Regions from separate parts of the Streptomyces sp. NPDC001848 genome, predicted to be linked through region 1. Evidence: riboswitches for the same ligand, from Rfam matches in the RefSeq annotation. Region 1 holds a riboswitch; each other region holds the start of a gene.
The links. Region 1 has a riboswitch for cyclic di-AMP ahead of ACFYZJ_RS02470 (M23 family metallopeptidase). Riboswitches for the same ligand answer to the same signal wherever they lie in the genome.

Region 1 (5,781 bases):
GCACCCTCACCTCCCGCCTGGACCGCGTCCTGCGCGAGGAGAAGGGCTACACCTACGGGGTTCGGGCGTTCGGCCAGGTGCTGCGCTCCGCGCCCGACGGCACGGGCGCCGCGATGCTCGCCATCAGCGGCTCGGTCGACACGCCGAACACCGGCCCGGCGCTCGACGACCTGTGGAAGGTGCTGCGCACCCTGGCCGCCGAGGGCCTGACGGACGCCGAGCGCGATGTCGCCGTGCAGAACCTGGTGGGGGTGGCACCGCTGAAGTTCGAGACGGCGGCGGCCGTCGCGAGCACGCTCGCCGACCAGGTCGAGCAGCACCTGCCGGACGACTACCAGTCGACGCTCTATCAGGAACTGGCCGCCACCGGGACGGTGGAGGCCACCGCGGCCGTCGTCAACGCGTTCCCGGTCGACCGTCTGGTCACCGTCCTGGTGGGCGACGCGGCGCAGATCAAGGAGCCCGTCGAGGCGCTCGCCATCGGTGAAGTGAGCGTCGTGGCGGCCGAGTAGGGCGAACCGTACGCGCGCGTGTGCCGCGCCGACCCAGGGCCCTGGTGACTCCCCGTGTCACCAGGGCCCTGCCTATTGGGGGTATGTCCGTATTGCCACAGAGGTTGCCTCTCTGCCCTGTGGGATGCGCTACAAACCCCGCTCCGCGTTTGCTGATTGAAAGACGGTCCCCTTAGCGTCATTCAGGCTGTCCGTCAGGCAGTACGCCGCACCCGCGGCACCGGACAGTCATCGCCGAGTCCCCGTACGGCGCGAGTCAGGGGAGCCGGGGACCCAAAACCACAGTCCCTGGGGTGAATCGGGCGCGAGCCCGTAGGAGACCTTCCTGCTCCGAACCCGTCAGCTAACCCGGTAGGCGAGAGGGAAGGAAAGGACCAGCCACTTCATGGCGTTCACCTGCGCCACCGGGAAGCACCGTCGCCCGAGCCGTGTGAAGCGTACGACTGCGAACGCCGTCGGCGTCGCCGCGCTCACCGCCACCGGTGTCATCGGCACCCTGGCCGCCCCGGCCCTCGCCGCCGACGCCCCCTCCGAGCAGACCGGACTGCTCCAGGCCGTCACCCTCGGTGACTCGGTCGCCGAGAAGATCGACGCACAGGCCACCGCCCAGAAGCAGGCCGCCGAGCGGAAGCAGGCCGAGGAGGCCTCGCGTACGAAGGCCGCCGAGAAGGCCCGTCAGGAGCGCGAGGCCAAGGAGCGGGCCGCACGCGAAGCCGAGCGCAGGCGTCTGAACGCGTTCGTACCGCCGATCTTCGACTCCTACGTGTCCACCGGCTACAAGACCGGCGGCTCCCTGTGGTCCTCCGGCGCCCACACCGGCATCGACTTCCACGCCGCCACGGGCACGCCCGTGCACGCCGTCGGCGCCGGCACCGTCGTCCAGACCGGCTGGGGCGGCGCGTACGGCAACCAGATCGTCATCAGGATGGACGACGGCACCTACACCCAGTACGGCCACCTGTCGTCCATCGGCGTCTCCGTCGGGCAGCGGGTCACCCCCGGCCGGCAGATAGCCCTCTCCGGGGCCACCGGCAACACCACCGGGCCGCACCTGCACTTCGAGGCCCGCACCACTCCCGAGTACGGCTCGGACATCGACCCCGTCGCCTACCTCCGCTCGCACGGTGTGAACGTCTGACGGCCGGCGTCCGCGACCGGCGCGTCCGCGACCGGCGCGCCCGCACGGCGACGCGCCCGCACGGCGACGCGCCCGCACCCGACGGCCCCGGCTGACCAGCCGGGGCCGTCGTCCGCTTTCAGAACGGTGTGTGACCAAAAAATATCCATGGATTCCGGCCCGCCGTCGGAAATTCCGGCCCGCTGCAATAGAGTCGGTTGAACACGCGTCAATCGCGTACGTTTCACGGGGATTAAGGCGGAGGTCGGTCATGCGTATTCCGGCGCACTCGGTCTGCACGGCGATCCGTGATGACATCGTCGCGGGTGTCTACGAGCGCGGCAGCCGACTCACCGAGGAACTCCTCGCGCGGCGCTACGGCGTCTCCCGTGTCCCCGTGCGGGAGGCGCTGCGCACCCTGGAGGCCGAGGGCTTCGTCGTCACCCGCCGACACGCGGGCGCGTGTGTGGCGGAACCCACCGAGCAGGAGGCCGCCGACCTGCTGGAGATGCGGATGCTGCTGGAGCCGCTCGGAGCCGCCCGGGCCGCGCAGCGACGCACCGAGGCTCACCTGAAGGTGCTGCGCGGCCTGGTCAGGCTGGGCCAGGAGCGGGCCAGAAGGGGCAACAGTGAGGATCTGCGCTCCCTGGGCGGCTGGTTCCACGAGACGCTGGCGCAGGCGTGCGGGAGCCCCGCGCTGACCTCGACGCTCGCCCAGTTGCGGCACAAGATCACATGGATGTACGCGGTCGACGTGCCGGCCAACCCGGTGGAGTCCTGGGCCGAGCACGGCGGCATCGTGGACGCCGTCGCGCGCGGGGACAGCGAGCGGGCGCGGGCGATCACGGCGCTGCACACGGAACGCTCGACCGCCGCCCACCGGCTCCGCTTTCCCGGCGGGGAAGAGCGCGTGGACCGTGTGAGGACTTCGCAACACCCCGTAAACATATCGGCGCTCCGGCATTAACACGGACGCCGTATACAAAGAGGGATATCCGGCTGAGGCCTGCTTTCGGCTGCCTTTTTCGCGCGCGTCCGGAAATCGGCGTGCGCCATTTCTTCGTGCCGTGTACGGCCTTATCCGTGCGCCACCGAATAATGCCGTGTGCCGTTCTCGCTGCCCCGCCGCATTCCTCCGCTGCCCCTCCACATTCCTCCGCGGCTCCCCGCGGCTCCTCGGCGTTCCTCTGTATTCCTGCGCGAGGACCGTGGTCATCGCCTGGTCCCGTTCCGGGCGGGAGCTCGCCCGACATGACGCAGCCGCGTCGCCGTGACCGGCGACGCGGCTGAAGCAGTGTGCTGTTGCCCGAAGGGTCAGACGGTCTCGGGGAGTTCCTCGAGGCCCTCGGCGACCAGCTTGGCCAGGCGGTCGAGCGCGGCGTCCGCGCCCTCCGCGTCCGAGGCCAGGACGATCTCCTCGCCGCCCTGGGCGCCGAGGCCCAGAACCGCCAGCATCGACGCGGCGTTGACGGGGGTGCCGCCGGCCTTGGCGATGGTCACCGGGATGCCGGAGGCCGTGGCTGCCCGGACGAAGATGGAGGCGGGGCGGGCGTGGAGGCCCTCGGCCCAGCCGACGTTGACGCGGCGCTCAGCCATGTGTTGCTGCCCTTCAGGTGTTCAGGGTTGTCTAGACCAGTGTTCCATATGTGAAGCGAGCCCGGGAGAGGGCGGCGTCCCGTCCTCGAGCGGGCCATGCGTGGTCCCCTCAGCCTGCCTCGCGCCGCCTACCGACGCGAGCCTTACCCTGGGGCCCATGCAGACCGCGTCGGACCGGCACGAGTACCCCGCCCACTGGGAGGCCGACGTGGTGCTGCGCGACGGCGGCACCGCGCGCATCAGGCCCATCACCGTCGATGACGCCGAGCGCCTCGTCAGCTTCTACGAGCAGGTCTCGGACGAGTCGAAGTACTACCGCTTCTTCGCGCCGTACCCCCGCCTGTCCGCCAAGGACGTCCACCGCTTCACGCACCACGACTTTGTGGACAGGGTGGGACTCGCGGCCACGGTCGGCGGCGAGTTCATCGCCACCGTACGCTATGACCGCATCGGTACCGACGGCCTGCCCGCCACCGCACCCGCCGACGAGGCCGAGGTCGCCTTCCTCGTGCAGGACGCGCACCAGGGGCGCGGCGTCGCCTCCGCCCTGCTCGAACACATCGCGGCGGTGGCCAGGGAGCGCGGCATCCGCCGGTTCGCCGCCGAGGTGCTGCCCGCCAACACCCGGATGATCAAGGTGTTCACGGACGCCGGGTACCAGCAGAAGCGCAGCTTCGAGGACGGTGTCGTACGCCTCGAGTTCGACCTGGAGCCCACCGACCGGTCGCTGGCCGTGCAGCAGGCCCGGGAGCAGCGGGCCGAGGCGCGGTCCGTGCAGCGGCTGCTCGCACCCGGCGCGGTCGCCGTGATCGGCGCCGGCCGCACGCCCGGGGGAGTGGGGCGCAGCGTTCTCGACCATCTCAGGGACGGCGGGTACACCGGCCGCCTGTACGCGGTGAACCGGGCGTTCCCCGTGGACCAGAAGGAACTGGACGGCATCCCGGCCCACCGCTGCGTCCGCGACATCACCGACCCGGTCGACCTCGCCGTCGTGGCCGTGCCGGCCGAGCACGTCCCCGAGGTCGTCACCGAGTGCGGGGAGCACGGGGTGCAGGGGCTCGTGGTCGTCTCCGCCGGCTACGCCGAGAGCGGGCCCGAGGGGCGGGAACGGCAGCGGGAACTGGTGCGACAGGCGCGGTCGTACGGCATGCGGATCATCGGGCCCAACGCCTTCGGGATCATCAACACCTCGCCGCAGGTCCGGCTCAACGCCTCCCTCGCCCCCGAGATGCCGCGCCCCGGTCGGATAGGGCTGTTCGCCCAGTCCGGCGCCATCGGGATCGCCCTGCTGTCACGGCTGCACCGGCGCGGTGGGGGTGTGACTGGTGTCACAGGTGTCTCGACCTTCGTCTCCTCCGGGAACCGTGCGGACGTCTCCGGCAACGACGTCCTCCAGTACTGGTACGACGACCCGGACACCGACGTCGCCCTGATGTATCTGGAGACCATCGGCAACCCGCGCAAGTTCAACCGGCTCGCTCGGCGCACGGCGGCGTCCAAGCCACTCGTGGTGGTGCAGGGTGCGCGGCACGGAGGCGCGCCGCAGGGGCACGCGGTACGGGCCACACGGCTGCCGCACGCGACGGTGTCCGCGCTGCTGCGGCAGGCCGGGGTGATCCGGGTGGACACGATCACGGAACTGGTGGACGCGGGCCTGCTGCTGGCCCGCCAGCCACTGCCCGCCGGGCCCCGGGTGGCGATCCTCGGGAACTCGGAGTCTCTGGGTCTGCTGACGTACGACGCCTGCCTGACGGAGGGCCTGCGGCCCTCGCCGCCGCTCGACCTCACGACGGAGGCGTCGGCCGAGGACTTCCACCGGGCGTTGGTCGCCGCGCTCGCCGACGACTCCTGCGATGCCGTGGTCGTCACGGCGATACCGGCGGTGGGGGAGACGTCCCCGGGGGACGCGGAGCTGGCCGAGGCGCTGCGGTCGGCCGCCGCTGCGGCTCCGGCGAAGCCCGTACTCGTGGTGCACGTGGAGCTGGGCGGGCTGGCGGAGGCGCTGTCCGCCGCCGCGAGCACGGGGCCCCAGGCCGGCACCGCGGAGCGACTGCAGAACGAGGTCGCGGATGCGCTACGGCCGACTGCGACCGAGGCACCGCCCGGCTCCCGCCTCATCCCCGCCTACCCCGCCGCCGAGCGCGCGGTCCGGGCCCTCGCCGAAGCCGTCAAGTACGCGCAGTGGCGGCGGGAGGCCGCCGAGCCCGGCAAGGTTCCCGAGTTCGCCGACATCGACGAGAAGGGTGCAGCCGAGCTGATCGACCACCTGCTCACCCGCGGCCAGGGGCTCACCCTGGGCACCGAGGAGACCTGCGACCTGCTCGCGCGCTACGGCATCCACGTCCGCAGGGCGCTGCCTGCTCCCGGCCCGGAGACCGCGCTCGAGGCCGCCCGCGCGATCGGCTACCCGGTGGCGCTCAAGGCCACCGCCCCGCATCTGCGCCACCGCGCAGACCTCGGCGGCGTACGCCTCGACCTCGCCGACGAGGAGCAACTGCTGCGGGCCTACGCCGAGTTGACATCCCTGTTCGGAAAGCCGGGGGAGCTGCGGCCGGT
Region 2 (5,781 bases), on a different contig from region 1:
CGGGCAGGCGGCGTCCGCCGCGGCCGTACTGCTCGCCGGGGGCACGCCGGGCAAGCGGTTCGCACTGCCCGGCGCCCGCATGGTCATCCACCAACCCTCCCTGCCGGAGCCCGTCGAGGGCCAGGCCAGTGACCTGTCCATCCAGGCCGAGGAGTTGACGCGGATCCGCGGCCGGCTGGAGGAGATGCTCGTCCGGCACACCGGGCAGAGCCGGGAGCGGATCGCCGCCGACATCGAGCGCGACGCGATCTTCGACGCGCCGGCGGCGGTGGAGTACGGCCTGATCGACCGCGTCATCCCCAGCCGCAGGGCCTCGCGCACCACGCCCGGCGCGAGGTGAGGCGCGGATGCTGCCGCCGGAACTGCCCCCACTGCCCGCGCTGACCCGCGCCGAGGCGGAGCTGATCGACCGTTACCTCGATGTGATCGACCTGCTCGGCCGTATCAATCCGGCGCACTCCGGGGACACCTACCGTGGACTGCGCGCCGCCCAGGCCCTGGTGAGCAAGGCGATGGCGCTGCGCGAGGCGCTGACGCTGATGCACCAGCGAGGGGAGCACGAGCTGCACGGGCCCACCCTCGCCCGGGCCCTCCGCGTCCTCGACGGCGAACGCCGCGCGGCCCGCGTCACGGTGCCACCGGACCCCGGCTGACGGAGAGTGAGCCGACCCCGCGTGTCGCGCGGTTGCTGAAACCGGCCGAACGGGGTACCGCCATCCGAGTAGATTCCTCTCCTTCCGGAGGCCCGGGGAAGTCGCACAACATGCGTGGCCCCAGGGCGAAATGATCTGCTCCGGTGCAGGTCCGGGGCCTCGTCCATCCCCTCAACCCCGTTCGAACGAAGGGTTGTCCACCCGAACGGGTGAGTGGTGAGTAATGCCACAAACCCCCGATTCCGTTGTGATTTTCCGACGCCTTTAGGTGAAGATCCCTTCCTGACGACAAGCCCCCGCCACCGCGGCGGGGCGGTCCGGGCGGACGCCGAGTCCTGCCGCCGCCCGGATGACCGGTCGACAGGAGTGGATCGGCAGGAGTGGAGGACCCAGCAAGGCGGGCCGCCGGAGAGATCCGGGCGGTCCTTGGGGTGAAGCCGCGTCAGCGGCCGGGCTACTTCGCCAGCCCGAATCCGACAGGTCATCCTTCACAGGCGGCTGACGAAGGGTTGCGCATGACTGCGCTCAATCGAGTCCCGTCGCTGCTGGGCCGGGCCGGAACGGCCTCCGCCCTCACCATCGCCGCCGTCGGCGGCGGCATCGTGGTCCCCGGCATCGCCTCCGACGCGTCCGCCGCGACCCCGGCGACGAAGGCACTGCAGATCGCGGCGTCCAAGAAGGGTTCCCCCTACCAGTACGGCGCCGCGGGACCGCGCCGTTTCGACTGCTCCGGGCTGACGCTGTACGCGTTCAAGAAGGCGGGCAAGACCCTGCCCCGGACCGCGGCGGCGCAGTACAACAAGACGCGGCACATCTCCGCCTCCCAGCGGCAGGCCGGGGACCTGGTGTTCTTCCACTCGGGCAGCAACGTCTACCACGTGGGCATCTACGCCGGGAAGGGCAAGATCTGGCACTCCCCGAAGACCGGGTCGGTGGTCAGGCTGGAGACGATCTGGACGAAGAGCGTCTGGTACGGCCGCGTCCGCTGAGGCCGTACGGGGGGTGACGGCGGCTGCCTGCCGTCACCCCGCGACCCGCCGCTCGGCGAACACCTGCGACAACTCACGCAGCAAGCTCACCGGGCTCAGCAGCCCCACAACCCACCCACCGGAGAGGGCGTGAGGAGAGGGCTGAGCGGATACTCGTTGACCATGGCCGACCGACCTCCCGAGCAGGCACGACGCGAGACCCCCCTGGAGCGTGCCGACCGCAACTTCGCCGAGTTGCTGCAGGAGCTGCGGGTCACCCAGACAGGGGTGCAGATCCTGTTCGCGTTCCTGCTGACCCTGGCCTTCACCCAGCGCTTCCCCACCCTGGACACGGTCCAGCGCGCCACCTACGTGACGACGCTCCTGCTCGCCATGCTGGCCGCGGCCCTGTTCACGGCGCCCGCCGCGCTGCACCGGTCGCTGTTCCAGCAGAACGCCAAGCCCGCCATCGTGAAGGTCTCCTCCCGTCTGGCCACGATCGGGATGGGCGTGCTGATGCTGGCGTTCACCGGATCGGTCCTGCTGGTGGTGGACGTGTCCCTGGGCCGCGTGGCCGGGATCGCGGCCGGGGCGGGAACGCTGCTCGTCTGTGTGGGGCTGTGGCGCGTCCTGCCCTGGGTGGTGCGGCGCACGGTCCTCCTACCGCGGCAGACCTCCGGAGGGCCGGACGACCGGGAGCCGCCCGAAGGGCCTCGGTGACCCGCGACCGCCGGCCTTCGGCAGCGGTACGCACGGCGGGCGGGCGCGAGCACCGTTCACGCTTCTCCCGGCCCCTGTGACGCCGCGACCGGCTGCATCGGCTTCGTCCACGGCAGTTCGATCGCGACCGTCTTGCCGCCCTCGCGCGTGGGCCGCACGGTCAGCTTCCCGCCGCACTCGGCGGTCAGACACCGGATGATCACCATCCCGCGCCCGTTGTCCTGCTGCACGGCGGCGGGCAGGCGCTTGGGGAAGCGCGGATGGCTGTCGGTGACCCCGATGCGCAGTAACTCGTCCCGGTCGAGCGCGATGTCGACCGTGAACGTGGGCGACTGCCCGAGGGTGTGCTGCACGGCGTTGGTGGCGAGTTCGGAGACGATCAGGCGGACGGTGTCGGCGACTTCGGCGTCGCCGGGCATCCCCCATTCGACGAGGACACTCGAGACGTATTTTCTGGCGGCGGAGACCGAGGCGGGATCGCTCGGCAGAGTGACGGATGCTTCCTGGTGGTCTGCCATGGCGACGTCGTCCCTTTCCCACGGGACCGGAGTCCGACACGGAGCGGTTGGTTCGAGTAACGGTCCCGGACTTGGTGCTGCGCGCCAGCCTGCCACCACCTGGGCCCTGTCGGGCCCGATCCCCCGAGATATGCATATATCTGTCGCCCGAAGCGGTGAACTCTGCGACGACCGACCGAGTTTGGGGTGCCCTCGGGCTCATCCTCTACCGTCTCGCTGTGAAATCGCGCGCCGTGCGGAAGGAGTCGGCCATGCAGTACGGACCAGCGGTGCGCCGCCGCAAGCTCGGCGCCGAACTGCGCGCCCTGCGCGCCCGGGCGGGCCTCACCAGCGGGGAGGCGGCCGGTCTCGTCGGCTGGCACCAGTCGAAGGTGAGCCGGATCGAGACGGGCTCCAGCGGGGTCAAGCCGGCGGACGTACGCCTGCTGCTGGACGCCTACGGCGTTCAGGAGCCGGAGCTGCGGGACCTGCTGCTGGTGCTGGCCGGCTCCGAGGACGGCGGCGGCCGGCAGAACTGGTGGCACGCCTACCGCGGGGTGCTGCCGCCGACCTACCGGGATTTCATCAGCCTGGAGTCCCAGGCGAGCGGCATGCGCACGCTGGAGACCTCCGTGGTGCCGGGCCTGTTGCAGACGCCCGAGTACGCCCGGGCGGTGACCCGGGCCGCCGTCGGCACCCTGGAGGACGCCAAGCTGGATGCCCTGGTGGAGGTGCGGCTGGCCCGGCAGGACGTGCTGCGCGCGGACCCGCCGCTGGAGCTGAGCGCGGTCCTGGACGAGGCGGTGCTGCGGCGGGAGGTCGGCGGGCCCGAGGTCATGGCGCGGCAGCTCAGGCGGTTGCTGGAGGCCGCCCGGCTGCCCCAAGTACGGCTGCAGGTCCTGCCGTTCACCGCGGGGGCCCACATCGGTATCACTGGCCCTTTCGTTATCTTCTCATTTCCGAGCAGATCCGATCTGGATGTGGTCGTTCTCGACCACTTGACGAGTAGCCTCTATCTCGAACGGAAAGAAGACCTCCAGGCCTACAGCGAGGCCTTCACGTCCCTTCAGATCCACGCCCTTTCGCCCGAGGAATCGTTGGATTACATCGCCGCGTTGGCCGGCGACGCGTAAGGAGGCACCATGTCAACCCCCCACATCCCTTCCAGCACCTCGCTCGACGGTGTGCGCTGGGTGCGCAGCAGTCGTAGTACGGGAATGAACAATTGCGTCGAGACCGCCCGTCCGGGCACCGGTCCCTGGGCCGGACTGGTGGCGGTACGCGACTCCAAGAACGTGACCGGACCGGCCCTGACGTTCAGCCCCGAGGCGTGGAAGGAGTTCCTGAGCGGGCTGAACTGACCCCGTCCACCCCGGAAATCGGCGGTGAGTGAGCCGATTTCGAGCCAATTTCCGGGTCGCTTCGCCGAAGCCGCTTCCGTGGGACCGCTTCCGTACGGCGGCGTACGGCTCAGGTCCCCATGACGCGCGATGCACGGCCGTTCCGCCGACTCACGGTCGCGTCTCGCCGATCACGCGCACGGCGTCCTCGACCTGCCCGTCGGTGAGATCGGCACGGGCGGTCAGCCGCAGCCGTGAGATGCCGTCCGGCACGGACGGCGGGCGGAAGCAGCCGACGACGACCCCGGCCGCCCGGCAGTCGGCCGCCCACCGTACGGCCTGCTCCGGGGAAGGCGCCCGCACGGAGATCACGGCGGCGTCCGGCCGTACCGTCTCATGGCCCTCGGCCGTGAGACGGGCGTGCAGGGCCGCCGCCACCGTGCGGGCCCGCTCGGCGCGCTCCGGCTCGCGGCGCAGCAGACGCAGCGCCGCGAGTGCCGCGCCCGCCGCGGCCGGGGCGAGCCCGGTGTCGAAGATGAACGTCCGGGCGGCGTTGACCAGGTGGTCGATCACATGCGCCGGTCCGAGGACGGCGCCGCCCTGGCTGCCCAGCGACTTCGACAGCGTCACCGTCGCCACCACGTCCGGCGCGCCCGCGAGCCCGGCCGCGTGCGGGGCGCCCCGGCCGCCGGGCCCGAGGACGCCGAGTCCGTGCGCGTCATCGACGACCAGCCCGGCGCCGTGTGCGCGGCACGCGGAGGCCAGTTCGGCCAGCGGAGCCGCGTCGCCGTCCACCGAGAAGACCGTGTCGCAGACCGCGACCGCGGGCCCTTCATGGGTGCCGAGCGCCTTGCGCACGGCGTCGGGGTCGGCGTGGGCGACGACCTGGGTGGTGCCGCGCGCCAGTCGGCAGCCGTCGATGAGCGAGGCGTGGTTGCCCGCGTCCGAGACGATCAGGGAGCCGTGCGGGGCGAGCGCGGTGACGGCCGCGAGATTGGCCGCGTACCCGGAGGAGAAGACGAGGGCCGCCTCGAAGCCGCAGAAGTCCGCCAGTTCGCGTTCCAGCTCGGCGTGCAGCTCGGTGGTGCCGGTGACGAGCCGCGAGCCGGTGGAACCGCCGCCCCACCGCCGGGCCGCCTGCGCGGCGCCCTCGACGACCTCCGGATGGCGGGCGAGGCCCAGGTAGTCGTTGCTCGCGAGGTCCAGGAGCGGGGAGTCGGCGGCGCGGGGGCGCAGGGTGCGGACCAGTCCGGCCCGGCGGCGCACCTGTGCCTGCTCGTCGATCCACCCGAACGCCATGGCTCCTCCGCGGTTTTGTAGGCAGTGCACAGACCCTAGCGGGACGATCAGCCGCCCAGGATGTGGCAATACCCACACGTCGAACCGTCTCTGTTGTGCAAACTCTCCTTGGCCCGGGGCCCTCCGGTAGGACAGGATCGGCTCTCATGGACCTGCTGAACACGCTGGTGGACAAGGGGTTGCGGCGCGAGCTGCCGACCCGCGAGGAGGCTCTTGCCGTTCTCGCCACTTCCGACGACGACGTGCTCGATGTGGTGGCCGCGGCCGGGAAGGTACGCCGCCACTGGTTCGGCCGACGGGTGAA
Region 3 (5,781 bases), on a different contig from region 1:
CCCTCGCCGATGGTCTTCGGCGCGCTGCCCCAGGGCGTTCCGCCGGCGTCCTTGTGCCGCGCCCCGCGGCCCTTGTCCCGCGCGTCGCGCCCGGCCTTCAGCTGGTCGCCCTGGGTGACCTTCGTGCCCTTGGGCGGCGTGAAGTCGAACGTCGACGCCGCCGGCTTGGCGAACGAGACCTCGGTGAAGCCCACGTCCAGCACCGCCGCGCCGCCCTTCGCCGGGGTCAGCGTGAACTTCAGCGGCAGCCCGGTCTTCGCGTCCACCGCGATGCTGATCGCACCGACCGTCGTACCCGACTGCTTCGGCCGGATGAGCAGCTTGTACGCGTCCCTGCCCGCGACCTGCGCCGTGCCGTCGACCGTCACGGAGGTGGTCCTGTCGGCCGCCTTCAGGGCCTGATCGGCGAAGTCCCTGGGCGTGGCGGGCACGTCCTTCGGCGCCGCCTCGCCGCTCTTGTGCTCACCCGCACCGGTCGCGTGGTAGGCCTGGTTGGACGCGCTGTCGTACGCCCACACCTGGTCGCCGTTGCGGATGACGCTGTACTCGGCGGCCTTCTCGATGAGCGAGAGCTTCTGCTTGTCCTGGCCGTCGGCGGCGACCCGCACGGTGTGGGTGCCGGAGGCCAGCTCCAGCAGCTTGGAGCTCGGGTCGGCGGCCGAGTCGCCCTTGCCCTGCGCGCCCCGGGAGAGCGCGCCCGAGGCCAGGCTGTTCTCCAGGCCGCCCAGGTTGGGCAGGCCCAGGTCCGTGCTGATGGTCACCGTGCCGGACATCTGCTGGACGTCCGACTTGGCGATCTTCTCGATGAGCTGCTGCGCACTGATCTTCGGCAGGTCGGGGTCCCCGGATCCGGCGAACGCCGGGACCAGCCCGATGGTCGCCGCCGCCACGCCCACGACCGTGACCGGGACGACGTACCGGGCGGCCCTGCGCCGCCCGTCGCGTACGTCCTCGGCCTCCCCGGCGGGTGTGCTGTCGTCGGATTCGTACGGTGCCATGTGTGCCTTACCTCCGTGATCGGCGGCGGCCTGCTGTCTGTGCACTCCCCCCGAGCTCTCGACTTCGCTCGAGCAGGGATGTGCCCCACCCCCCTGCGCCGCCATTCTCCCCCGGACTCCTGTGAGGTGGTCCTCTCCATATGACCAAATCGTCGGGAGGGAAGCGTCAGACCGCGGGGCCAACTCCGCGTACTTCTGGGGTATGACACGACGGGCGGGATGGGGTACCCCACCCGTAGGGGTCGTCAGGGAACACCGAACGGACTGTGACCTGCCTCACGCCTGACGGGGGGATCAGGGCCCTGGGCGGCGCGTCACCCCGCCCGGTGCACCACCGCGTCGCACATGTCCGTCAGGGCCGCCTTCGCGCCGCAGTCCGGCAGCGGGGCCAGGGCCGAGCGGGCGTCCTCCGCGTAGCGGACCGCGTCGCGGCGGGCCTGCTCGAGAGCCGGGTGGACCCGGAGGCGGGCGAGGGCGTCGGCGTGGCGGGCGTCGTCCGTGAGGTCGGAGTCCAGCAGCTCGCACAGGGCGACGTCCTCCGGCAGCCCGTGCCGCTGCGCGCGCTCGCGCAGGCGCAGGACCGGGAGGGTGGCGATGCCCTCGCGCAGGTCCGTCCCCGGGGTCTTGCCCGACTCGTGGGAGTCGGAGGCGATGTCCAGGACGTCGTCGGCCAGCTGGAACGCCACGCCGAGACGCTCGCCGTACTGCGTCAGCACGTCCACGACCGTCTCGTCGGCGCCCGACATCATCGCGCCGAAGCGGCAGGCCACCGCCACCAGGGAGCCCGTCTTGCCGGCGAGGACGTCGAGGTAGTGCTCCACCGGGTCACGGCCGTCCCGCGGGCCCGCCGTCTCCAGGATCTGGCCGGTGACGAGCCGCTCGAAGGCCTCCGCCTGGATACGGACGGCCTCGGGACCGAGATCGGCCAGGATGTGGGACGCCCGGGCGAACAGGAAGTCGCCGGTGAGGACCGCCACCGAGTTGCCCCAGCGGCTGTTCGCGCTGGCCACCCCACGCCGCACCTCGGCCTCGTCCATCACGTCGTCGTGGTACAGCGTGGCGAGGTGGGTGAGCTCCACGACCACGGCGGAGGGGACGACCCCCGGTGCGTACGGGTCACCGAACCGTGCCGCGAGCATGACGAGCAGCGGCCGGAACCGCTTCCCGCCCGCGCGCACGAGATGCTGCGCGGCCTCGGTGATGAAGGGCACCTCGCTCTTCGTGGCGTCGAGCAGCCCTTCCTCGACAGCGGCCAATCCGGCCTGGACATCGGCTTCCAGAGCCTGGTCCCGCACGCTCAGCCCGAACGGCCCGACGACGGTCACGTGAGGTCTCCTGTCTGCTGACGTCTGCTGACGATCACACGGTCGGTAGCGAGGTCGGTCATGTGGTCGATGACGTTGTCGGTCGACTCGGCTCACTGAGTTTGTCGATCTGTCGCCGCCATCACTCAAGTCAGCGTATCCGGTCAGGTTTCGATCACCACGAGTGCCCGCTGTTCCGGGCCGGGCCGTATCGGATCAGGAGCGGCATGTTCTTGATCTTCTTGATCAGGTGATACGAGCGGGTTTGGAGCGACATGGCGGAAAGTCGCCCCCCGTGACGGCCCCGGGGGCCACGCGAGTCCCGGCCGTCCCGCCCGGACGCCATCACCCGGCCGGGCGCACACGCGGCTCGCCCAGGACGCCCGGCTCGCGCGGCTCGCGCGGCTCGCCCGGCTCGCGCGGAACCACGGGACACGCACGCGCACAGACCTGATACGCCATGACGGGTGACGTCGGTCACCACTCTTCCGACCCAGGGCGGGTCCCTGGACGCACGAAGTGTCCGAATTATGCAGATTTTCACCCATAAACATCACCCCTCGACAGCGATCGATGCACCTTTTGCCCGAATTGCCGCCTTGGAGTCCTGAATTACGGGAGACGATCAAGGGACACCCGAGTGAATTAGCTCACGCCCGGACAGGACAGGGCGAAGCATTCGGAGTCTCAACTTCCGCTTTGCTTATGCCAAGTTGAACCTCGTTCAACAATTTGGATCACACCCCTTATTCCCGCATTTCAAGGTCATTTACCTTGGAATGTGACTTCCTGGCTTGTTCCCGACATGTGCTCTCGCATACCTTCCCAATCGATCCGAGCGGATCGCCGAATCCTGCCGCCGCTCGCGAGCCCATCGACCCATAACGGCAGGAGCGGGGGACCCAGGTAAGTCGCCGGACCGGACACAGCACCGGAACGGCTTGGGGTGAAGCCGATTCCTCGGCACCGAGGACACGGCCGGGCACCTCCCCGCCCGAACCCGACAGCTCACCTCGCAGGCGTTGGAGAGGACTAAACGACATGCCCGCTTTCGCCCTGCCCGCACGCCGTCGGGACCGCCGCTCCAAGGCCGCGCGCCTCACCCGTGCCCTCGCTGCCGCGGGGACGGGTGCCGCCGTTCTCGCCCTCCCGCTCATGGGTGCGACCAGCGCTTCCGCCGCGACCCCCACGTCCGCGGCGACCAAGGCCGTGACCGCGAACACCCTGACCACGCGCGCCACCAACCTCGACGGCTGGATCCGCCAGTCGCTGGTGGTCATGCGGCAGCACGGGATTCCCGGCTCCTACTACGGCATCTACCGCAACGTGATGCGTGAGTCGTCGGGCAACCCGTCCGCCATCAACCTGTGGGACTCCAACGCCCGGATGGGCATCCCGTCCAAGGGCCTCCTCCAGGTCATCGCCCCGACCTTCCGCGCGTACCACGTGCCGGGCACGTCGTGGAACATCTACGACCCGGTGGCGAACATCACGGCCGCGTGCAACTACGCCGCCCACCGGTACGGCTCCATCGACAACGTCCACAGCGCGTACTGACGCTGTCCACCGCGCGGACCGAGGCTCAGACCGAGGTCCGGCGGTCCCCGAAGAGTCGTTCGAGGACGACGGCGATGCCGTCGTCCTCGTTCGACTTCGTGATCTCGTCGGCCATCGCCTTGAGTTCGGGGTGGGCGTTGGCCATGGCGACGCCGTACGCGGCCCACTCGAACATCGGGATGTCGTTCGGCATGTCACCGAACGCGATGGTCCGGGACGGCCCCAGGCCCAGATACTCGGCGGCGAGCGCGAGCCCCGTCGCCTTGGTGACGCCGCACGGCTGGAGTTCGACGGTGCCGGGCCCGGACATGGTGACCGACGCCAGCGAACCCACCGCGCTGCGCGCCGCCGTCGCCAACTCGTCGTCGCTGAGGGCGTGATGGCGCAGCAGCACCTTGCTGATGGGCGCGCACCACAGGTCGTCGCGCCGCTGGACCCGCACCGCGGGCAGCGTGGGATGCGGCATCCGGTAGCCGGGCTCGATGAGCGTGAGCCCGTCCACGCCGTCCTGGTCGACCGCCGCGTACACCTGCCCCACCTCGGCCTCGATCTTGCCGAGCGCGGTCTCGGCCAACTCCCGGTCCAGGGTGACGGAAAACAGCAACCGGTCCGCGCCGGCGTCGTACACCTGCGCGCCCTGTCCGCACACCGCGAGCCCCCTGCCGCCGAGGTCGTCGAGCAGCGGCCGCACCCTGGGCGCCGGTCGCCCCGTCACCACGAGGTGCTGCGCGCCGGCCGCGGCGGCCCGCGCCAGCGCGGCCCTCGACCGGTCGGAGAGCGTGTCGTCACCGCGCAGCAGCGTCCCGTCCAGGTCAGTGGCGATGAGTGAATATGCGAGGGGTGCGGCCATGATCAGAGAATACGGATGGAACACCCCCGCGACTCACCGCCGACCAGCCGACGTCCGGCACACCCACCGTGAACCGGCCGACCTCCACCTACCCACTGTGAACCGGCCAGGGGCGCCGGTTGAACACTCCGCGGCCCCCGTGGCCCCCGTGGCCCTTCCCGGCGGAAGGGCCACGGGACGGTGGTCCGGTGGCCGGCCGGTGTCAGCCGTGGGCCGCCGCCAGGTGCTTCGCCAGGCGGGGCGACGCGAACTCCGTGCCACAGACGAACCGCATCACCGGGCCGTACGAGGCCGCCGCCGGCAGGCCCGTGAAGTACAGGCCCGGCACCGAGGACACATAGCCCGCGCCGAGCTTCGGGGCGCCCCGGCTCACCGCCAGCCGGGTGCGCAGTTCATGGCCCAGGAAGTCCATCGCTGAGATGTCCACGCGGTAACCGGTCGCGGCGATGACGTGGTCCGCGGTCAGTTCCTCCGTGCGGCCCGTGTAGGTGCGGACGGTGAGGGCCGGGGTGCCGTCCACGACGGACGCACGGATGATGCCTTCGACCTCGCGCACCTGCACCTTCTCCTGGAAGCGGTCGCGCAGCCACCACGCGCCGAGCGGGCCGAGGACGTGGCGCACCAGGTAGTGGCGGGTCTGGGCGGGCAGGAAGCGGTACGGGTGCGGGTAGTAGCTCAGCGCCCACAGGGACCAGGCCCGCCCGAAGGGCGACTCGGGGCGCAGCTTCGGCTGGTCCCACGGGGGCGCGCCGAAGGCCACCTTGCCGCTCCCGCGCGCCACCACACGCACCCGCGCGCCCGCCTCGGCCGCCAGCGCCGCCGTTTCCAGCGCGGACTGGCCGGCGCCGACGACGAGCAGGTCCTTGCCGGAGAACCGGCTGAGGTCGTGGTGCTGGGAGCTGTGCGAGACCGGGCCGGTGGGCGTGGGGCCGTCGGCTGCCGCGGTGGCCAGCTCCGGCGGAAGGTGGGCGAGGCCCGACAGGCCGGTCGCGACCACGACCGCGGGGGCGGTGAACAGCTCGCCCGAGTCCAGCTTGAGTTCGAAGCCACCGCCCTTGCTGCGGTCCACGGC
Region 4 (5,781 bases), on a different contig from region 1:
CCTGGACGTCCCGCTCCCGCAGGGCGACGGCATCGGTTACGAGCTGCTGGCGCTGGCCGCGCGCGCGGAGGCGGAGGGCGTGGACCCGGAGGCGGCCCTGCGCGCGGCGGCACGCGCGTACCGGGACGCGATCCGGGAGGTGGAGAGCGGGGGCTCCAAGCAGTGAACGGCCAGACCGCCTCCCCGGCCCCCGAACTGTTCACCTGGGAGTTCGCCGCCGACCCCTACCCCGCCTACGCCTGGCTGCGTGAGCACGCCCCCGTGCACCGGACGAGGCTGCCGAGCGGTGTGGAGGCCTGGCTGGTCACCCGGTACGCGGACGCCAAGCAGGCCCTCGCCGACCCGCGGCTGAGCAAGAACCCGGCGCATCACGACGAGCCCGCGCACGCCAAGGGCAAGACCGGCATTCCCGGCGAGCGCAAGGCCGAGCTGATGACGCATCTGCTCAACATCGACCCGCCGGACCACACCCGGCTGCGCCGACTCGTCTCCAAGGCCTTCACGCCCCGGCGTGTCGCCGAGTTCGCGCCGCGGGTTCAGGAACTCACCGACCAGCTCATCGACCGGTTCGCGGACAGGGGAGAGGCCGACCTCATCCACGAGTTCGCCTTCCCGCTCCCCATCTACGCCATCTGCGACATGCTCGGCGTCCCACGCGAGGACCAGGACGACTTCCGGGACTGGGCCGGGATGATGATCCGGCATGGCGGAGGGCCCCGGGGCGGCGTCGCGCGGTCGGTGAAGAAGATGCGCGGGTACCTCGCCGACCTCATCCACCGCAAGCGCGAGGCGCTGGCCGCCGAGCCGGGCCGGGGCGAGGACCTCATCTCCGGGCTCATCCGGGCCTCCGACCACGGCGAGCACCTCACCGAGAACGAGGCCGCCGCGATGGCCTTCATCCTGCTCTTCGCCGGGTTCGAGACCACCGTCAACCTCATCGGGAACGGCACGTTCGCACTCCTCGGGCACCCCGAGCAGCGGGCCCGTCTGCAGCGGTCGCTCGCCGCCGGGGAACGTGGCCTGCTCGAGACCGGCGTGGAGGAGCTGCTGCGCTACGACGGACCGGTGGAGCTGGCCACGTGGCGGTTCGCCACGCGTCCGCTGACCATCGGCGGGCAGGACATCGCCCCCGGCGATCCCGTCCTGGTGGTCCTGGCCGCCGCGGACCGGGACCCGGCGCGGTTCGCCGACCCGGACGTCCTCGACCTCGCCCGCCGCGACAACCAGCACCTCGGGTACGGGCACGGCATCCACTACTGCCTGGGCGCGCCCCTGGCCCGCCTGGAGGGACAGACGGCGCTCGCCACGCTCCTGACCCGCCTGCCGGACCTGCGGCTCGCGGTCGACCCGTCCGATGTGCGCCGGCGCGGCGGACTCATCATGCGGGGCCTGCGCACGCTGCCCGTGACGTTCACACCGGTTGCGGAGAAAGGTCACGAACCTCCGGCCGATGTCCGGACATGACACGGTGAACCCGCTGACGATCGCAAGAAGGTGACAGAACCTCACCTCTGTGATCTTCACGTGATCTACGCTGCATTAACTTGTGACAAGCGATCTCCTGCCGATACGTTCACGCAGCAACGCGGCGGTTCGTACTGCCACGGCTGCCGCGTCGGTCGATGCTGTCGTGTGAAAGGCAACCGCATGCTCTCCGGGAACGGTCGTCACCGTCGCCCCCGTCAGGCTCCGGCTCTCCTCGTCGCGGCAGGGGTGACCGGATCAGCGATCGCGATCCCGCTGCTCGGCGCCACCGGCGCGAGCGCGGCCACCGGCACCACCTGGGACCAGGTCGCGGAGTGCGTCAGCGGCGGCTCATGGAGCGCGGACACCGGCAACGGCCGTTACGGCGGGCTGCAGTTGACGCAGGACGACTGGGACAAGTACGGCGGTCTCGACTATGCCCCGACCCCCGACCAGGCGAGCCGCTCACAGCAGATCGCCGTGGCCGAGAAGGTCCTCGCGGCCCGGGGTGTCGGGGTCTGGGGCACCTGCGGCCTGCTGAACGGTCTGAGCAAGGACTCCGGCTCCGCGGACGTCGACACGGGTGTCGCCGGGGACTCGTCGTCCGGCGGATCGTCCTCCGACTCGGGTCTCGACTCGGGTCTCGACTCCGGCCTCGACTCCGGTCTCGACTCGGGCCTGTCCGACTCGTCCGGATCCTCTGCGTCGACCACCCCGTCGCCTTCTTCGTCCTCTTCATCCCCTTCGCCGTCCTCGTCCGGGTCGTCGACCGCCGACACCACTCAGGGCGCGCAGGGGTCCGGCAGTGCGCCCGCGGCCACCACGAAGAACGACGAGTCGGACAACTCGGCACAGAACGGTGCCTCGTCCGGGGCGAGTTCGACCGAGGGCTCAGGTGCCGGTCGTCATCGCGGGGGCAGCGCCGAGGAGGGCGCCGCGGGCGGTCGTACCGAAGACGCGTCCGGCCGCCATGCCTCACGCGGCACCGACGGCGCGCGTGACGCCGTCGACGGCTCGTACACCGTCCGCCCCGGGGACAATCTGTCGTCCATCGCCGACTCCCTTGACCTCAACGGCGGATGGGCGGCGCTGTACGAGGCGAACAAGAAGACGGTCGGTGCCGACCCGAACCTCATCCTCCCCGGTCAGAGCCTTGCGCTCAGCACCGACCCGGTCGGCGGCTCATCCTGAACTGCCCCTTCCGTTGCGGAAGTTCACGACCTACTTCGCGCCGAATGTCCTGTTTGGTGAAAGTGAGATATGGGTCTCATAAGCCCTGATCGTCTTTGAAATTCCGGCGATCGACTGCTTACGGTCGTGATCGCTCGCCACAGCGAGCCCCTGCGGTCGCAACGCCGAATCCTGCCAGCGGCCGTACGGGAACAGTCGTCGCGTCAAGCGCCGTAGGCAGGAGCGGGGGACCCAAGGTAGGCGCCGCGTCCGGGAGTTGACCGGAAGCGGCTCGGGGTGAAGCCGTGTCCCGCAAGGGGCGCGGCCGGGCAACTCAACCGGCCCGAACCCGACAGCTCACCTCGCAGGCGTCGGTGAGGGGAACGAACCATGCTGTGTTCCGGCAACGGCAAGCACCGCCGCCCGTCCAAGGCCACCCGTGCCATCGCGCTCGCCGGTGTCGCCGGCGCTGCCATCGCCGGCCCGCTCCTCGCGGCCGGGAACGCCTCCGCGGCCACCGCCGCCCAGTGGGACGCCGTCGCCCAGTGCGAGTCCGGTGGCAACTGGCACATCAACACCGGCAACGGCTTCTACGGCGGTCTGCAGTTCACGAACTCCACCTGGGCCGCCTACGGCGGCACCGCCTACGCCTCCCGCGCCGACCTGGCCACCAAGGACCAGCAGATAGCCATCGCCGAGAAGGTCCTCGCGGGCCAGGGCAAGGGCGCCTGGCCGGTGTGCGGCAAGGGCCTGACCGGCGCCGCGTACAACGGCTCCGCGGCCACCGGCTCGTCGAGCGGCGCGAAGAGCACCAGCCCGAAGAGCGCCACCACCCGCTCGACCGAGCAGCAGGCGGCCAACCGCTCCGCGCAGCGCCCGGCTCCGAAGAAGACCGTCACCACCCCGACCGGTACGAAGGTCAAGAAGGGCGACGGCGAGTACAAGGTGGTCAAGGGCGACACCCTCAGCTCGATCGCTGCGAGCCACCACGTCCGGGGCGGCTGGAAGAAGCTGTTCGAGCTGAACAAGGACATCGTCCAGGACGCCAACCTGATCTACCCGGGCCAGCAGCTGCACCTGAAGTGACAGCCACGCGGTAGCCGGGCCACGGGCCCCTCCCAGGCGTGACCCCCACCATGGGGGTCCGTGCGGGCCCGTCCCCCGTCCCCACGGCCCCCCGCTCCGGCGCGTTTTCCCCCGTACGCACCGGAGCGGGGCTTTTGCTGTCCGGCCGCGCGGATTTCACCGCACCTTTCACGCATCCTTTGTTCCGTTGAGGAACAATGTGGAGCGTCACCCTGTCCACGGGACGGTCGGTAGGCCGGCCGACAGCCCGGGGCGGTTAGGCTCTAGTCGCAAGGCACAGCCGTAAGGCAGACAGCCCCGCACTTCCAGCGTCACATCCAAGAAGGAGATGCTCGTGCCGTCCATCGACGTCGTCGTAGCCCGGGAAATCCTGGACTCCCGAGGCAACCCCACGGTCGAGGTCGAGGTCGGCCTCGACGACGGCAGCACGGGTCGTGCCGCCGTCCCGTCCGGCGCCTCCACCGGCGCCTTCGAGGCCATCGAGCTCCGCGACGGTGACCCCAACCGCTACCAGGGCAAGGGTGTCGAGAAGGCCGTCCTCGCCGTCATCGAGCAGATCGGCCCGGAGCTGGTCGGCTACGACGCCACCGAGCAGCGCCTGATCGACCAGGCGATGATGGACCTGGACGCCACCGACAACAAGGGCTCCCTCGGCGCCAACGCCATCCTCGGCGTCTCCCTCGCCGTCGCCCACGCCGCCTCCGAGGCCAGCGACCTGCCCCTGTTCCGCTACCTGGGCGGCCCGAACGCGCACCTGCTGCCGGTGCCGATGATGAACATCCTGAACGGCGGCTCGCACGCCGACTCCAACGTGGACATCCAGGAGTTCATGATCGCCCCGATCGGCGCGGAGTCCTTCTCCGAGGCCCTGCGCTGGGGCACCGAGGTCTACCACACGCTGAAGAAGGTCCTGAAGAGCAAGGGCCTGTCCACCGGCCTCGGCGACGAGGGCGGCTTCGCCCCGAACCTCGGCTCCAACCGTGAGGCCCTCGACCTCATCCTGGAGGCCATCAAGGAGGCCGGTTACGCCCCCGGCCAGCAGATCGCCCTCGCCCTCGACGTCGCCGCCTCCGAGTTCTACAAGGACGGCAAGTACCTCTTCGAGGGCAAGGAGCGCTCCGCCGCCGAGATGACGGAGTACTACGAGGAGCTCGTCGCGGCCTACCCGCTCGTCTCCATCGAGGACCCGCTGTTCGAGGACGACTGGGCCGGCTGGAAGGTCATCACCGACAAGCTCGGCGACAAGGTCCAGCTGGTCGGCGACGACCTGTTCGTCACCAACCCCGAGCGCCTGGCCCGCGGCATCGAGGAGGGCGCGGCCAACGCCCTGCTGGTCAAGGTCAACCAGATCGGTTCGCTGACCGAGACCCTGGACGCCGTCGAGCTGGCCCAGCGCAACGGCTTCAAGTGCATGATGTCCCACCGCTCCGGCGAGACCGAGGACGTCACCATCGCCGACCTGGCCGTCGCCACCAACTGCGGCCAGATCAAGACCGGCGCCCCGGCCCGCTCCGAGCGCGTCGCGAAGTACAACCAGCTGCTGCGCATCGAGGAGATCCTCGACGACGCCGCGGTGTACGCCGGCCGCTCGGCCTTCCCGCGCTTCAAGGGCTGAGGCAAGACCGGACACAGGCCGGAGCAAGGCGCTGGGACAAGCCCTGAGCAAGGCTTGGCCGGTCGTACGTACGTCCCCGTACTCGGTCCCGTACCGTGTGCGGGGACGTACGCGCGTGTGAAGGGGAGGCGGGAGACATGGCCGGGAAGGACCGCGACCGGTTCTCCACCGCGACCAGGCTCAGGCTGCTCGGGGAGCAGACGGCCGCCCGGGTCTACCGCTCCCAGACTCGACGCCAGGCCCGCCGCTCCCGGCTCACCGGCCGGGCCGCCCTCCTCGCCCTCGTCCTGTGCTCACTGGTCGTCGCGCTCGCCTACCCGATGCGGCAGTACGTCTCCCAGCGCGGCGAGATCGCCGACCTGGAGCGGCAGCAGGAGCAGGCCCGCAAGCGCGTCGAACAGCTGCGTGACCTGAAGGCGCGCTGGCAGGACGACGCCTACGCGAAG

Region 2: another riboswitch for cyclic di-AMP. It lies ahead of ACFYZJ_RS08335 (C40 family peptidase); the one in region 1 lies ahead of ACFYZJ_RS02470 (M23 family metallopeptidase).
Region 3: another riboswitch for cyclic di-AMP. It lies ahead of ACFYZJ_RS25750 (transglycosylase SLT domain-containing protein); the one in region 1 lies ahead of ACFYZJ_RS02470 (M23 family metallopeptidase).
Region 4: another riboswitch for cyclic di-AMP. It lies ahead of ACFYZJ_RS33085 (transglycosylase family protein); the one in region 1 lies ahead of ACFYZJ_RS02470 (M23 family metallopeptidase).

Annotation. Positions count from the first base shown of each region.
Region 1 is NZ_JBIATP010000001.1:532,767-538,547, reverse strand. Features, by position in the region: gene ACFYZJ_RS02475 (M16 family metallopeptidase) at 1-512, shown strand, start outside; cyclic di-AMP (ydaO/yuaA leader) riboswitch at 735-885, shown strand; gene ACFYZJ_RS02470 (M23 family metallopeptidase) at 898-1,650, shown strand; gene ACFYZJ_RS02465 (GntR family transcriptional regulator) at 1,901-2,596, shown strand; gene ACFYZJ_RS02460 (HPr family phosphocarrier protein) at 2,944-3,225, opposite strand; gene ACFYZJ_RS02455 (GNAT family N-acetyltransferase) at 3,383-5,781, shown strand, end outside.
Region 2 is NZ_JBIATP010000003.1:448,747-454,527, forward strand. Features, by position in the region: gene ACFYZJ_RS08325 (ATP-dependent Clp protease proteolytic subunit) at 1-340, shown strand, start outside; gene ACFYZJ_RS08330 (hypothetical protein) at 348-653, shown strand; cyclic di-AMP (ydaO/yuaA leader) riboswitch at 970-1,165, shown strand; gene ACFYZJ_RS08335 (C40 family peptidase) at 1,169-1,642, shown strand; gene ACFYZJ_RS08340 (DUF6328 family protein) at 1,805-2,341, shown strand; gene ACFYZJ_RS08345 (ATP-binding protein) at 2,398-2,859, opposite strand; gene ACFYZJ_RS08350 (helix-turn-helix domain-containing protein) at 3,111-3,971, shown strand; gene ACFYZJ_RS08355 (DUF397 domain-containing protein) at 3,981-4,199, shown strand; gene ACFYZJ_RS08360 (8-amino-7-oxononanoate synthase) at 4,350-5,477, opposite strand; gene bioB (biotin synthase BioB) at 5,624-5,781, shown strand, end outside.
Region 3 is NZ_JBIATP010000012.1:290,306-296,086, forward strand. Features, by position in the region: gene ACFYZJ_RS25740 (outer membrane lipoprotein carrier protein LolA) at 1-998, opposite strand, end outside; gene ACFYZJ_RS25745 (polyprenyl synthetase family protein) at 1,313-2,323, opposite strand; cyclic di-AMP (ydaO/yuaA leader) riboswitch at 3,137-3,339, shown strand; gene ACFYZJ_RS25750 (transglycosylase SLT domain-containing protein) at 3,344-3,859, shown strand; gene ACFYZJ_RS25755 (HAD family hydrolase) at 3,885-4,709, opposite strand; gene ACFYZJ_RS25760 (FAD-dependent oxidoreductase) at 4,912-5,781, opposite strand, start outside.
Region 4 is NZ_JBIATP010000020.1:92,088-97,868, reverse strand. Features, by position in the region: gene ACFYZJ_RS33100 (nucleoside triphosphate pyrophosphohydrolase) at 1-166, shown strand, start outside; gene ACFYZJ_RS33095 (cytochrome P450) at 163-1,464, shown strand; gene ACFYZJ_RS33090 (transglycosylase family protein) at 1,648-2,655, shown strand; cyclic di-AMP (ydaO/yuaA leader) riboswitch at 2,854-3,020, shown strand; gene ACFYZJ_RS33085 (transglycosylase family protein) at 3,025-3,720, shown strand; gene eno (phosphopyruvate hydratase) at 4,049-5,335, shown strand; gene ACFYZJ_RS33075 (septum formation initiator family protein) at 5,473-5,781, shown strand, end outside.